Regions from separate parts of the Pseudarthrobacter sp. NPDC092439 genome, predicted to be linked through region 1. Evidence: predicted binding sites of a transcription regulator. Region 1 holds the regulator's gene; each other region holds the start of a gene.
The links. Region 1 encodes LexA, which represses DNA repair genes until DNA is damaged. Its sites were predicted from a motif close to TCGAACANNTGTTCGA; they were not measured.
Positions count from the first base shown of each region.

Region 1 (4,342 bases):
CGGGCGGACAGTTCGTGACCGAACTGCTGGACCGCGCCGTCGAGGCCATGGGGGGACAAAGCAGGCCTGGCCAGCACGAGATGGCCAGGCAGGTGGCCCAGGCCATCGAAACGGGGACGCACCTTCTTGTCCAGGCAGGAACGGGCACGGGCAAGTCCCTGGCTTACCTGATCCCGCTCATTGCGCACGCCCTGGAAAGCAACAAGCCCGCCCTCGTGTCCACCGCCACCCTGGCGCTGCAGACACAGATCGTGGGAAGGGACCTGCCGCGGCTGCTGAAGGCGATCACACCGGCGCTGGAGCGGCCCGTCAAGGTGTCGCTCGTCAAGGGACGGTCCAACTACGTCTGCCGGCATAAGCTTGAGGGCGGGTTCCCGTCCGAGGAGCCCACGGAAGGCCAGCTGTTCTCGCTGGGCGAGGACACCAGTGTGCCGCACTTCGCCGCGGCCGTGGGCGGACCGTCCTCGCAGTTGGGCAAGGAAGTGGTCCGGCTGCGCGAATGGGCGGCCAAAACCGCCACGGGGGACCGTGATGAACTGCTGCCCGGGGTCACGGACCGCGCCTGGCGCCAGGTGTCCGTCACGTCCATGGAATGCCTCGGCGCGCAGAAGTGTCCGCTGGCCGAGGAGTGCTTCAGCGAGCTTGCACGGCACGATGCGGCCTCCGCGGACATCGTGGTGACCAATCACGCCATGCTGGCCGTGAGCGCCTTCGAGGGCCTGGCAGTCCTTCCCGAGTACGACGTGGTGGTGGTGGACGAGGCCCACGAACTGCAGGACAGGGTGACCGGCGCCGTGTCCGGACAGCTGTCCGTGGCCATGGTCCATGCCGCTGCCTCCGGGGCGCGGAAGCACACCGCCATCACGGTGGACGCGCTGAACGCCGCTGCGGCCAACCTTGAGGCTGCCCTGGCCGGCGCGCCCGGAGGGCTGCTTCCCAACGGCCTCAATGACGAGCAGCTGGACTGCGTGGACCAGCTCCGTGAGGCCTGCCGCGCCGCGCTGTCCGACTCCAAGGGCGACGGCAGCCAGTCGGCCGACGGCGGGCGCCAGCTTGCGAGGTCCCGTCTGATGCTCATCCTGGAACTGTGCGAGCGGCTCCTGGCTGCACGCGAAAACCGGGAGGTGGTCTGGTTTTCCCGGGCAAGCACCTTTGACCCGGGACAGGGCTACTCCCAGCCGGACGATTCGGCGCCGGTACTGATCAACGTGGCGCCGCTTTCGGTGGCCGGCAAGCTACGCGAGGGCCTGTTTGCGGACCATACGGTGGTTCTCACCTCAGCCACACTTGCCATCGGTTCAGCGTTTGAGCCTGCCGCCGGAGGCCTGGGGCTGGTGGGCCAGGGAGCACCCAGCTGGACCGGCGTGGACGTGGGCTCACCCTTTGACTACCCCAGGCAAGGGATCCTTTACGTGGCGGGCCATCTGCCAAAGCCCGGGCGCGGTGTGTCCCCGGAGGCGCTGGACGAACTCGAGGCCCTGATCCGGGCCTCCGGCGGCGGCGCCCTGTGCCTTTTCTCCTCCCGGCGTGCGGCCGAGGAAGCAGCCGATGCCTTGAGGCCCAAGCTGGGAATGACCGTCCTCTGCCAAGGCGAATCCACGATGACGGCCCTGGTGAAGCAGTTCGCGGACGAACCCGATACCTGCCTGTTCGGCACCATGTCGCTGTGGCAGGGCGTAGACGTGCCAGGCGGTTCCTGCCGCCTGGTTGTCATCGACAGGATTCCTTTTCCACGGCCGGACGATCCGCTCATGACGGCACGGTCCCGGGCTGTGGCGCAGGCAGGCGGGAACGGGTTCATGGCGGTCTCGGCCACGCACGCGGCCATCCGCCTGGCACAGGGGGCCGGGCGACTGATCCGGTCTACGAACGACAAGGGCGTGGTGGCAGTCCTGGACTCCCGGCTGGCCACTGAACGCTATGCCGGTTTCCTGCGCGCAGCCCTGCCGCCGTTCTGGCCCACTACCGACCGCAAGACGGCGGTGGCAGCGCTCGAACGGCTGGCCCGGTAAGGCTGGCCGCGGAGCGCCCCTTTAGAGGGCACGCATCCTAGAGGGAACGCAGGACGGACACCACTTTGCCCATGATGGTGGCGTGGTCGCCAAGGATTGGCTCGTACTGGGTGTTCTGTGGCAGCAGCCAGGTGTGGCCGTCGCGCTGCCGGAAGGTCTTGACGGTGGCTTCATCGTCCAGGAGGGCCGCCACGATATCCCCGTTGGCCGCGTCTGCCTGGCGTCGAACCACTACCCAGTCGCCATCGCATATGGCCGCATCCACCATGGAGTCGCCGGCGACCTTCAGCATGAACAGCTCGCCCTGGCCCACCAGTTGGCGGGGGAGGGGCATGACGTCCTCCACCACCTGCTCCGCAAGGATGGGCCCGCCGGCGGCGATCCGGCCCACCAAAGGGACCATGGCCGTGTCCAGCGCGGTAGGCAGTTCGGTGACAGAAGCGGAAATGGAGGCCGGCGCCGGGCTTTCAGCGGACGGGGCTCCGCTGCCGGGCGCGCCGCCCAGCGTCAGCGGCATCAGCACTTCCATGGCGCGGGGCCGTTTGGGATCCCGGCGGAGGTAGCCCAGCTTTTCGAGCTGTGAGAGCTGGTGCGTCACGCTGGAGAGGCTGGCCAGCCCTACCGTGTCCCCGATCTCGCGCATTGAGGGCGGATAACCGTTGTCGTTGACGGAGCGCTGGATGGTTTCGAGGATCTTCTTCTGCCGGGCGGTCAGGCCCTTGGCGGCCTTCTTTGCCTGCGGGAGTGCCCTGCCTCCGGCCGCTGCTGCTGCCATGTTTGCCAATGCCCTTCGGTTGCCACCGGTCCGCTTGCTCTGGCTCCGGCCGTGATGGTCCCGCCCAAATTGTCAGACCCGGCTGATCAACTTTCCGCGTGGTTGTTCTTGTCTTCAAAGCTAGGCCAGCCACAGGGCTTTTTCAAACATTTGTTCTAGCGAGTCTCGACATTGTTCGTTGATAAGTGCTAAAACTGAATCAGTAAAGTTCGAATATGTGTTCTAGTCGCTGCAATCGCCGTTCGAAGATCATCTTCGAAGTTGGGAAGGATGCGGCGGCCGGGAACATTCCGGGCAGCACAGTACGGTCCAGGAGGGCTCAGTCCATGTCAGCTATTTCCGCTCATCACTTGTCAGTTTCCGCGCGGCACGCCTCTGCTTCAGCAGGCCGGGCGCAGGCGCCCCTGCCGCCGCTGAGGCTTACGCGCCGGGGCCGGGTAGTGCTGATCGGCATCCCGCTGATCCTGCTTGCTGCGCTGTTGCTGTCCATGGCCGGATTCTTCAATTCGCCCGCCAAGGCCTCAGACTCGGCAGCGGACCTCGTGGCCACGCCGACGGTCACCGTGACGGTCCAGCCGGGCCAGTCCCTGTGGAGCATCGCCGGCAGCCTGGCCCCGGACCGCGACGCCAGGGACGTGGTGGCGGACATCGTCCAGCTAAACAACCTTTCCGGCGGGCCTGTCATCCCGGGCCAGCAGCTGTTCGTTCCGGCAGGATGACGGGATCCCGGTGGAGGGCAGCAGGGCCGGCTTATTGTCACATTTTCCGGTCCCAGGCACGGGCACTAAACTGTTCAGGTGAATGACCAGCTAGAACGACTGAACCGGCTTCCGCTCCGCGAGAACCTCCGCGGCCTCACTCCGTACGGGGCCCCGCAGCTGGATGTTCCCATTCTCCTGAATGTCAACGAGAACACCCATGGCGTTCCTGCGGATGTGCAGGCGGCCATCACCGCGGCCGTTGCCCGGGCCGCCACAGGGCTGAACCGGTACCCGGACCGGGAATTCAACGGACTCCGCACGGCACTGGCCGACTACCTCGGCCACGGGCTGGACGCCTCAAACATCTGGGCCGCCAACGGCTCCAACGAAGTTCTCCAGCAGATCCTGCAGGCCTTCGGCGGCCCCGGCCGCACCGCGCTGGGCTTTCCCCCCACCTACTCGATGTATCCGCTGCTGGCCAGTGGTACGGACACCCGCTACATCGCGGGACAGCGCGCGGACGACTACGGCCTCACTGCCGAGTCCGCTGCCCGGCAGGTGAAGGAACTGCAGCCCAACATCGTTTTCCTCTGCTCGCCGAACAACCCCACCGGTACCGGCCTTGGACTCGACGTCGTGGAGGAGGTGTACCGTGCCGGCGAGGACAGCCAAACCATCGTGATCGTGGACGAGGCGTACCACGAGTTTGCCCACGACGGGACGCCGAGTGCTCTGACGCTGCTGCCCGGCCGTGAGCGGTTGATCGTATCCCGCACCATGAGCAAGGCGTTTGCCCTGGCAGGGGCGCGGCTCGGCTACATGGCTGCAGCTCCGGAAGTCACGGATGCCCTGCG
Region 1 is NZ_JBIVQB010000003.1:39,485-43,826, reverse strand. Features, by position in the region: gene ACIQCM_RS08270 (ATP-dependent DNA helicase) at 1-2,012, shown strand, start outside; gene lexA (transcriptional repressor LexA) at 2,050-2,787, opposite strand; gene ACIQCM_RS08260 (LysM peptidoglycan-binding domain-containing protein) at 3,138-3,506, shown strand; gene ACIQCM_RS08255 (histidinol-phosphate transaminase) at 3,585-4,342, shown strand, end outside.

Region 2 (4,342 bases), on a different contig from region 1:
TTCCGGAGGACCTGAAGATCATCACCCGACGCTTTGACCTGCCCCCGGTAGGCGACGTCGATTTCACCCTGCTCCGCAACCCGCTGGCCAACACGGAGGTGGTGGATGCGCTGACCCAGGCCATCCTGGGCCGCGCCCTGAAGCAGCCTTAACTCCTGTGCGGGCTGCGTCCGCCATAGTCGTCGCCAATATGGCGGGCCGCGTCCAGCAGCAGCGGCACGATGCTCTTTTCGATCTCCCCCGGCCCGATCCGGTGTCGTTGCAGCGACACATTCAGGGCTGCCACCACCTGGCTCCCCCGCCACACCGGCACGGCAACTCCGCGAAGGCCCTCCTCAAGCTCACCCGAAACAATGGCCCACCCGGCCTGGCGGGCGGCATCCACCGCCGTCCGGAGCTCGTCGATAGTGCTCACAGTGTGGTCCGTGAAGGGCCGCAGCTGGACGGTCTCCAGATAGGCGTCCAGCTCATGGCCGGCGAGCCCCGCCAGCAGGACCCGGCCCATTGAGGTGGCCCACGCCGGGAAGCGCGTTCCGACATTGATGGAAACACTCAGGAGCCGGGGCGCCGCCACCCGCGCAACGTAGACGACGTCATCCCGGTCCAGGATGCACAGCGACGTGGTCTCGTCAAGCTCCGCCGCCAGCGTCTTCAGATGCGGTTCGGCGATCCGCGGCAGTGTCAGGTTGGCCATGAAGGAAGCACCGATGTCGAGGGTGCGGGGCGTCAGTTCAAAGAAATTTCCCTCAGCACGCAGGTAGCCAAGGTCGGTGAGGGTGAGCAGGAAGCGCCGGGCGGCGGCGCGGCTGAGGTCTGCCCGTCCGGCCACTTGGGTAACCGTCAGCCGTGGTTCCTTGGAGGTGAAGGCGAGCAGCACCGCGAACGTCTTCTCCACGGACTTCACAAAGTGGGGAGGCGCGGGCTCTTCCTCGACGGCGCTCACGGCTGCTACATTACCTGCCCTGCCGGAGCAGGCTGAGGAAGTGCTCCCGCATGCGGGGGGCCTGTGGTTCAAGGCCTGTGATGAGGCGGAAGGCGTCAACGGCCTGGCCTACCGCCATGTGCCCGCCGTCCAGCACCCGGCAGCCTTTGTCTGCGGCGGCCTTGAGCAATTCGGTCTGGATAGGACGGTAGATGATGTCCGCCACCCATTGGCGCGGCTTGATGACGGACGGATCCAGCGGCATGCCGGCGTGGCCCTGCATCCCGACGGGACTGGCGTTGACCAGTCCGTCCGCATCCGCCAGCGCCTCCGCGGCGTTGTCGAGCGGTACCTGGCGGATGTCGCGGCCCGGAAAGAGCCTGGACATCGCGGCGGCCCGCTCCGCGGCCCGCACCGGGTCAATGTCCGCCAGGATCAGGGACTTGGCGCCTGCCGCAAGCAGCGCGTAGGCGACGGCAGCACCGGCGCCCCCGGCACCCAACTGCACCACTTGGTCCAATTCCGCGTCTGGAAGACCTTCCTGAAGGGCCGTGCCGAAGCCTGAATAGTCGGTGTTGTGGCCGATAAACCGGCCGCCCCTGATCAGGACGGTGTTGACGGCACCCAGCCGCGCGGCGTCGTCCGATAATTCATCCAGGTACTGAAGCACCACCTGCTTGGCCGGCACCGTGATGTTGAACGCGTTGAATCCAAGGTCCCGGCCAGCCTGCAGCAGCTTCCCCACATCGGCGGCCGGGCGGTTCAGGACCGTCAGGTCTACGGGGCGATATAGGTACCTGAGGCCAAAGCAATCGGCTTCCCGCTCGTGCAGGGCGGGGGTCAGGGAGTGGGATGTCCCCTCCCCGATCAGCCCAACCAAATACGATTCCGAGACTGCACTCATGCGCACGCCCTCCTGTAAACCACCGCAATAAACGGCCCGTTGGTCACGATTGGGGCGCAGGCATTGCCCGGGGCCCCCGGTGTGAACTACATTACAGGTAGTGTTCGATTTATGCACATATGTTCGCCTAGCGCACAAGATCGACAACTAAAGCCAGTACGCCGCCCAAAGAAGGGCCGCGTTGCACCCCGTTACGGAAATCAAAGGAGCCACCGTAAATGAAAGCCTTCATCAAATCACTGGCCGTGGGGACCATGGGCCTCATGGTCCTCAGCGGCTGTGCATCCGGCAACAACAGCAATGCTGACGCTGAATTTCCGAGCCAGGACATCAGGCTGACCGTTCCCTGGGCCGCGGGCGGTTCGGGCGACCTCACCGCCCGCACCATCGCGCCGATCCTGGAAAAGGAGCTTGGCGTTGAGGTCATCGTCGAGAACAAGCCCGGCGCCAACGGCTCCGTGGCCTACAACTGGCTCAAGGACCAGAAGCCGGACGGCTACAACCTGTCGATGATGGGTGTGGAAGTGGCCACGCTCCAGTTCCAGGACTACGACATCGACCCGTCCAACTACGAGCCCATCGGCCAGGGCCTGGCCGGTCCCGGCGCCATCGCGGTTCCGGTGGACAGCCCCTACAAGTCGCTCAAGGACCTGGTGGCGGACGCCAAGGCCAACCCCGGAAAGGTGACCTACTCCAGCCCCGGCGTCGGCTCGGTCTGGGACTCGCCGGCGCAGGGCCTCCAGGAACTGGCCGGCATCGAACTGACCTCCGTCCCGTTCGACGGCTCCGCACCGGCAGTCGCGGCCGCGGCCGCAGGTGACGTCGACTTCTCCATCGACGCCATCGGCACCCAGAAGAACCAGGTGGACGCCGGCAAGCTGCGCTACCTGGCCATGCTCACGGATGAACGGGATCCCAAGAACCCGGATGTCCCCACCGCCAAGGAGGAGGGCATCGACCTCCAGAACGCCTCCTGGGTAGGCATCATGGCCCCGGCCGGAACGCCGGAGGACGTGGTGAAGAAGCTGTCCGAGGCCATGGGCAAGGCCGTCGAGGACCCGGAGTACCGGAAGGTCATCGAAAGCTCCAACCTGGTCCCCACCTTCAAGGACTCCGAAGAAATGAAGGCATTCCTTGACGAAGAGGCCGACCGCTACGGCCCGTGGATCAAGTTGGCGCAAGGAAAATAGCTCCTGAATCGGGGCCGGCCGCCCTCCGGCGGCCGGCCCCGGTACCAGTTAGGAAACTCCCATGAACGATTCCGCAGCGCTCCCCCCGGCGGCGATGGATCCGTCAAATCCTGAGCAGGACCACGCCGAAGCGCACATCCATCCAGCCCCCGAGTCGCTGGTCACGGACCGGGCGCACCGCATCCGCGAACTGGTTCCGGCCGCCGTCACCATTGGTTTCGGCGTGCTCATCCTGGTCCTTGCGCAGGCCATCCGCTCAGGTGTCCGCGTGGAACTGGGCCCCCCGTTTTGGCCCACCATGCTCGCCTGGGCGCTGGTCGCCGTCGGGCTCCTGCAGGTGGTTGTCAACGTATTGCGCGGCGTAAGCCGGGCCAACCTTCCCGAGCCTCTTACTGGCTGGGGCGTAGGGCGCATGCTGGCCACGGCCGCCATCCTGGTGGGCTACCTGCTGCTCTGGAATGTCCTCCAGTTCTGGCTCATCACCCTGGCAGCCACAGCCGGACTCACGTTCCTGTACGGCGGACGCGGCTGGAAACCGCTGATCGTGTTTCCCGCCATCGTGGCCGCGCTTCTCCATTTCCTCTTCGTTGTCGCATTGCGGGTGAACCTATGATCCAGATTGCCGCTTCTCCAGTCACAGACGGCATTCTTGCCGTCCTCCAGGTGGACACCCTCCTGTACATCGGCCTGGGCATCCTCGTGGGCATGCTTGTGGGTGCCTTCCCCGGCGTCACCGCCACGATGGCCGTGGCCCTCGCCAGCGGATTCACGCTGACGCTTGAACCCATCCAGGGCCTGGCCGTCCTCCTGACCATCTATGTGGCCGCGCAGTTCGGGGACCGGGTTCCGGCCATCCTGATCAATACCCCAGGCACACCGGCGTCCATCTCCACCACGTTCGACGGCTATCCGTTGGCGCTCAAGGGCAAGGCCGGCCTCGCGCTGACAACATCGGCATTCGGCTCCGCATTCGGCATGCTTTTTGGCATCCTGATCCTCGCCGTCGCCGCCGTCCCGCTCTCCGAGTTCGCCCGCCAGTTCGGCCCGCCGGAGATGTTTGCCCTGGTGGTGTTCGGCCTGACCATGATGGTGGGCGTGTCCTCCGGACGTATCCTCAAGGGACTGGCCGCAGGAGCCTTCGGACTGCTGCTGGCCACGGTTGGCCGCGACCCCATCACAGGCGACGCCCGCTTCACCCTGAACGTCCTGGAACTGAACGGCGGCATTCCGTTCATTCCCGTGATCATCGGATTCTTTGGCGTGGCGGAGGTCCTCAACCAGATCCTCACCCGGCGGCGGCACGAACACCACGTCAAGCCCATCTCC
Region 2 is NZ_JBIVQB010000002.1:674,022-678,363, forward strand. Features, by position in the region: gene ACIQCM_RS07975 (LysR substrate-binding domain-containing protein) at 1-152, shown strand, start outside; gene ACIQCM_RS07980 (IclR family transcriptional regulator C-terminal domain-containing protein) at 149-943, opposite strand; gene ACIQCM_RS07985 (shikimate dehydrogenase) at 954-1,826, opposite strand; gene ACIQCM_RS07990 (Bug family tripartite tricarboxylate transporter substrate binding protein) at 2,045-3,016, shown strand; gene ACIQCM_RS07995 (tripartite tricarboxylate transporter TctB family protein) at 3,078-3,629, shown strand; gene ACIQCM_RS08000 (tripartite tricarboxylate transporter permease) at 3,626-4,342, shown strand, end outside.
Region 2: a site for LexA is predicted at 1,938-1,953, ahead of ACIQCM_RS07985 (shikimate dehydrogenase). Genes of this name have one in related genera too.

Region 3 (4,342 bases), on a different contig from region 1:
AAAACCGCCACAGCTGCTTGGCGATCTCCCCCACTTCACCGTCATCCATGCCCAGGGCAAGCCCCGCGTCCCGGACAGCACCCCGGGCACGGTAACCGTTCTGCATGCTCATCAGCGTGACCCGCTCCGCGCCGAAGCGTTCGAAGATGCGGTGGTAGACGTTATGGCGTTCGGCGCTTTCGACGTCGATATCAATGTCCGGCAGGGTGGCCCGGTCCCGCGACAGGAACCGCTCGAAAATCAGGTCGTGCTGCAGGGGGTTCACGTGGCTGACCTCGATGAGGTAGTTAACCAGGCTGGACGCCCCCGAGCCGCGCGCAGCGGCGCGGACCCCCATTTCCTGGATCATCCGGGACACTTCTGCCACGGTCAGGAAGTAGGCGGAAAACCCCAGGTTCCGGATGATGCCCAGTTCATGCTCCAGGCGGGCCAGCATGTCCCGTTCAGCTGACCCGGCGATACCGGGGAACCGCCTGCCGATCCCGGCGTGGCAGCGCTGGGTCAGTTCCGCATGCGGGTCCTGGCTGATGCCAAGGACGGAGGCTTCGGGAACCACCGGCCGCTTCCAGCCCATATCCGATGCGGGATCGATCCGGCAGAGGTCCGCGAGCGCCTCGGTCTGCGCCATGAGCTGTTTGAGGTCCGCGGCGCCATAGCCGGCCGCGGAGATGATTTCCTTGCCCAGCTGGAGCATCTGCGCGGATGTTTTCAGCCAGCCCCGGCCGGTGGGCTGCAGCAGCGGTTCGCCGGCGAGCTCCGGGAGGGATTTCAGGGTGCGGGCCGAGTCCAGGACGTCCGCTGTGGGCGCCCCGTCCGCGGCACAGTACCTGACGGCGTTGGTGAGGATGGCGGGGATGCGGTGCTCTTCGGCGAGCTTGAGCATCCGGACGGCGTGGGCCGTGCTGAGCGGCGTCCCGGGAGGGCTGAGCTGGGAGACGATTTCGGTCACCACGGTGCCGGCGGGCATGGCGTCCAGCCATGCCTTGAACAGGGTGCGGGGGCGCAGGTAGCGCCGTCCGCCCATGGCACGGCCCACGTCCGAGTCAGGGCCGATCAGCACGGTGAGGACGGGTTTGAGGGTGTTCGGGTCCAAGGTGCGCGATGCCAGTTCCGCGCGGGTGACGGCAGCCGGGACCGCTCCCCCGGATTTGCCCGAGGTGCGGGCGTGGGCATCCGATACCAGCCGGCACAGGGCACGGTAGCCTGCCCCGTTGTTGTTTCCGCGCGCCAGTACCACCACCCGGCCGGACACCTGGGTGCGGTGGTCGCCGTCGTCGTCGAAAACTGCGAGGTCCACCCCGACGATGGGATCGATTCCCGCGGCCATGCAGGCTTTGAGGTGCTTGACGGTTCCGTACAGGCCGTCCCGGTCCGTGCAGGCGAGCGCTGTTGCCCCGTCCGCCGCGGCGGCCTGGGCGAGTTCCTCGGGCCAGGAGACCCCGTAGTGCGCACTGAAGGCGGTGGAGACGTGGAGGTGGGTGAAGCTCATGCTGTCCGGGGCCGCAGTGCATCGTGGATCCGCAGGAGCCGCCAGCGGCCGCTGCCGGTATGGCGGGAAAGGTCCAGGGTGAGCGGCTCCCCCGCAGCATCCGGACCGTTGGCTTCCGGACCGGCGGTGGGGAGGACCTGGACGCGCCAGATTTCATGGTCCACCAGGCCGGGCCCGCTGCCCAGGGGCGCGCGGCGTTCCTCCGCCCACCATTGGCGGCGCTCATACCAGCGGACCGGTTCGGCGCAGACCGTGTATGACCGCCCGCCCCAGCAGAGTTCCCGGGGCTCGCCGTCCGGAGAGCACGCCACATCCACGGATTCACTGAACAGGCCCATGGCTGCCTCCCCGGATGGAACGAACGAATTATTCGAATATGTGTTCGAATAATTCCAGTCTACGACGGGGCCAGGACAAAACCTAGACGGGGGTGGACTGACGGTGCGGCAGGGAGCAGGATGGAGCCATGAGCACCGATGACGCACTCCTCAAGCAGGCAAGCCTCACAACGCAGGACTCCACTGCCATCGCCACTTTTGACATAGACGGCAGCATTCCCGGTTCCGGCGCCTATGTGGTGGGCCTGATGGGGGCCACGCCGGACTACTCCGCGCAGCGGCGGCTGTGCATCGAATTCATGAACGGGGAGGCCATCGCCTTCTACTCGTTCAACCGGGACCAGGGCATAGAAGAGGACTATGACCTCTCCGGCGTGACCCATTCGGCCACCAGCATTACCGGGCAGTTCCCGCTCGCCGCCATCAACGGGCTGGGCGAGGGCCACGTGATGACCGCCTTCAGCGAGGCAGACGGAAGGGACTTCCAGTCCGGCGTGCCGGTCTCCGAGTCCCTCTAGAGGGTTTTAGCCGTTGCCCTTGTGCACGCGCATTTCGAGTTCGATGAACCCGGAGATCATGGCCCGGTAGGTGGATTCGACGATGTCCGGGTCGATGTCCTTCTTTTCCGCGGCCGAACGGACGTGCTCGATGATCCGTTCCACGCGTCCGGGTGCCCGCACTTCGGCGTCGTCCCCTTTAAGGGTTCCGGCGATGCGGATGAGCCGTTCGCGCCGGGCGATGAGGGTGACGATCTGGTCATCCACCTCGTCAACGGCGACCCGTACGGCAGCAAGCTGCTCTTTGTCCGCCAGGGCGTCCCTATCATTTCCTTGAATTGTCGCCATCGTCTGACAGTATCGAAGCATGCAACCCAGAGTCGACTTCATCTCGCTAGGTGTCCGCAGTGTTGCCGCGTCCCGCGCGTTCTACGTCGACGGACTCGGATGGCCGGTCCACCGCGAACTGGAGGGCGACGTCGTATTCATACAGGTCAACCACGGCCTGGTCCTCTCCCTCTGGGATGCAGGCCAGATGCAGGCCGAGGCGGGCGTGGACGCCCCTGGCCCGGTTCCCTGCATTACACTGAGCCACAACCTGCCCGGCACCGATGAGGTGGACCGGGTCATGGCGGAGGCGGCCGCTGCCGGCGCAAGCATCATCGCCGAACCGGTCACCCAGCCCTGGGGCGGTTACAGCGGCTACTTTGCGGACCCGGACGGCTTCCGCTGGGAAGTTGCGTACAACCCCTCCTGGACAGTGGACGACGCCGGCACGGTCACCGTCTGAGCGGCGCCGCCGCCAGACGGGCTGCTTGAGGGGCTGCTAGAACAGCGCCTCCACCGGCCGGATGAGTTCCGGGCCGTTATTGCGTACGTTGCCCACCTCCCGGCCAACCGTTTCCACTTTCCAGTCCGCCGCCACGTCCCGCACCCGCGCCCGGACCAGATCCACCAGTTCCGCGGCGTCGTCCGCTGCAGGGTCGAGCCAGGCACGCATGGTGTCCTTGTCCATGGGCAGCGGCACCCGGTCATGCAGCTCCGTCAGCTTGCCGAAGACAGTTGATTCCGTCCCGGGCGGCGGGGTGTCTGCCGTCAGGATGGAAGTGGAGAGCAGCCAGCGTGCCGGCTCCCCGTCCGGCACGGAAGGGTCTTTCCACCATTCGTAGAGGCCGGCAAAGGCCAGCCCGTGGTCCGTGCCGGGGTGCACATAATAGGGCTGCTTAGCTTTGCCGGGCCCCTGCTTCCATTCGTAGTAGCCGTCCGCGGGGACGGCGCAGCGCCGGGACCGCACAGCCTTCCGGAAAGCCGGCTTTTCCAGCACGGACTCACTCCGGGCATTGATCATCCGGGAACCGATCGAGGGATCCTTCGCCCAGGAGGGCACCAGGCCCCAGCGCGCCACGTGCAGCTGGCGCACGTGCCGTGGCGCTGGTCCGCCGTCCTCCACCAGGCGCTCCAGGACGATGGGAACCTCATCGGTGGGCGCCACGTTCCACGACGGCGGGATGTGCACCTCGTCCTCCAGGGCGGCGTCGAACCCGGCCAGCAGGTCACCCACGGCACGTGCCATCACATAGCGTCCACACATGGCTCCAGCATGCCATCCTGCGAAGCCGCCCGGGAATAGCGCCGGTCGCGATACCGTTGACCCCGACGGACCCCATTACCAACAGCAAGGAGAGCCCTGTGGACTTCACTCCCGAATCCGGCACCATCACCATGTTTTCCACCACCTGGTGCGGCTACTGCAACCGGCTGAAGAAGCAGCTGGACGCGCAGGGCATCGGGTACACCGAGATCAACATCGAGGAAGTGGACGGCACCGCCGAGCTCGTGGAGCAGCTTAACGGGGGCAACCGCACGGTTCCCACGGTCCTCTTCCCGGACGGCACCGCTGCCACCAACCCCTCTGCCGCCGAGGTCAGGACCCGCCTGGCCGCGTAGCGGAAAGCGCCCCAGAAAGCGCGTTTGATAGACAGAACGGGACCGGCGGTGCGCTGCCGGTCCCGTTCTGT
Region 3 is NZ_JBIVQB010000001.1:438,713-443,054, forward strand. Features, by position in the region: gene ACIQCM_RS02020 (DNA polymerase III subunit alpha) at 1-1,489, opposite strand, end outside; gene ACIQCM_RS02025 (DUF6504 family protein) at 1,486-1,827, opposite strand; gene ACIQCM_RS02030 (hypothetical protein) at 1,956-2,345, shown strand; gene ACIQCM_RS02035 (chorismate mutase) at 2,352-2,672, opposite strand; gene ACIQCM_RS02040 (VOC family protein) at 2,692-3,114, shown strand; gene ACIQCM_RS02045 (SOS response-associated peptidase) at 3,151-3,915, opposite strand; gene ACIQCM_RS02050 (mycoredoxin) at 4,014-4,271, shown strand.
Region 3: a site for LexA is predicted at 1,860-1,875, ahead of ACIQCM_RS02025 (DUF6504 family protein). Genes of this name have one in related genera too.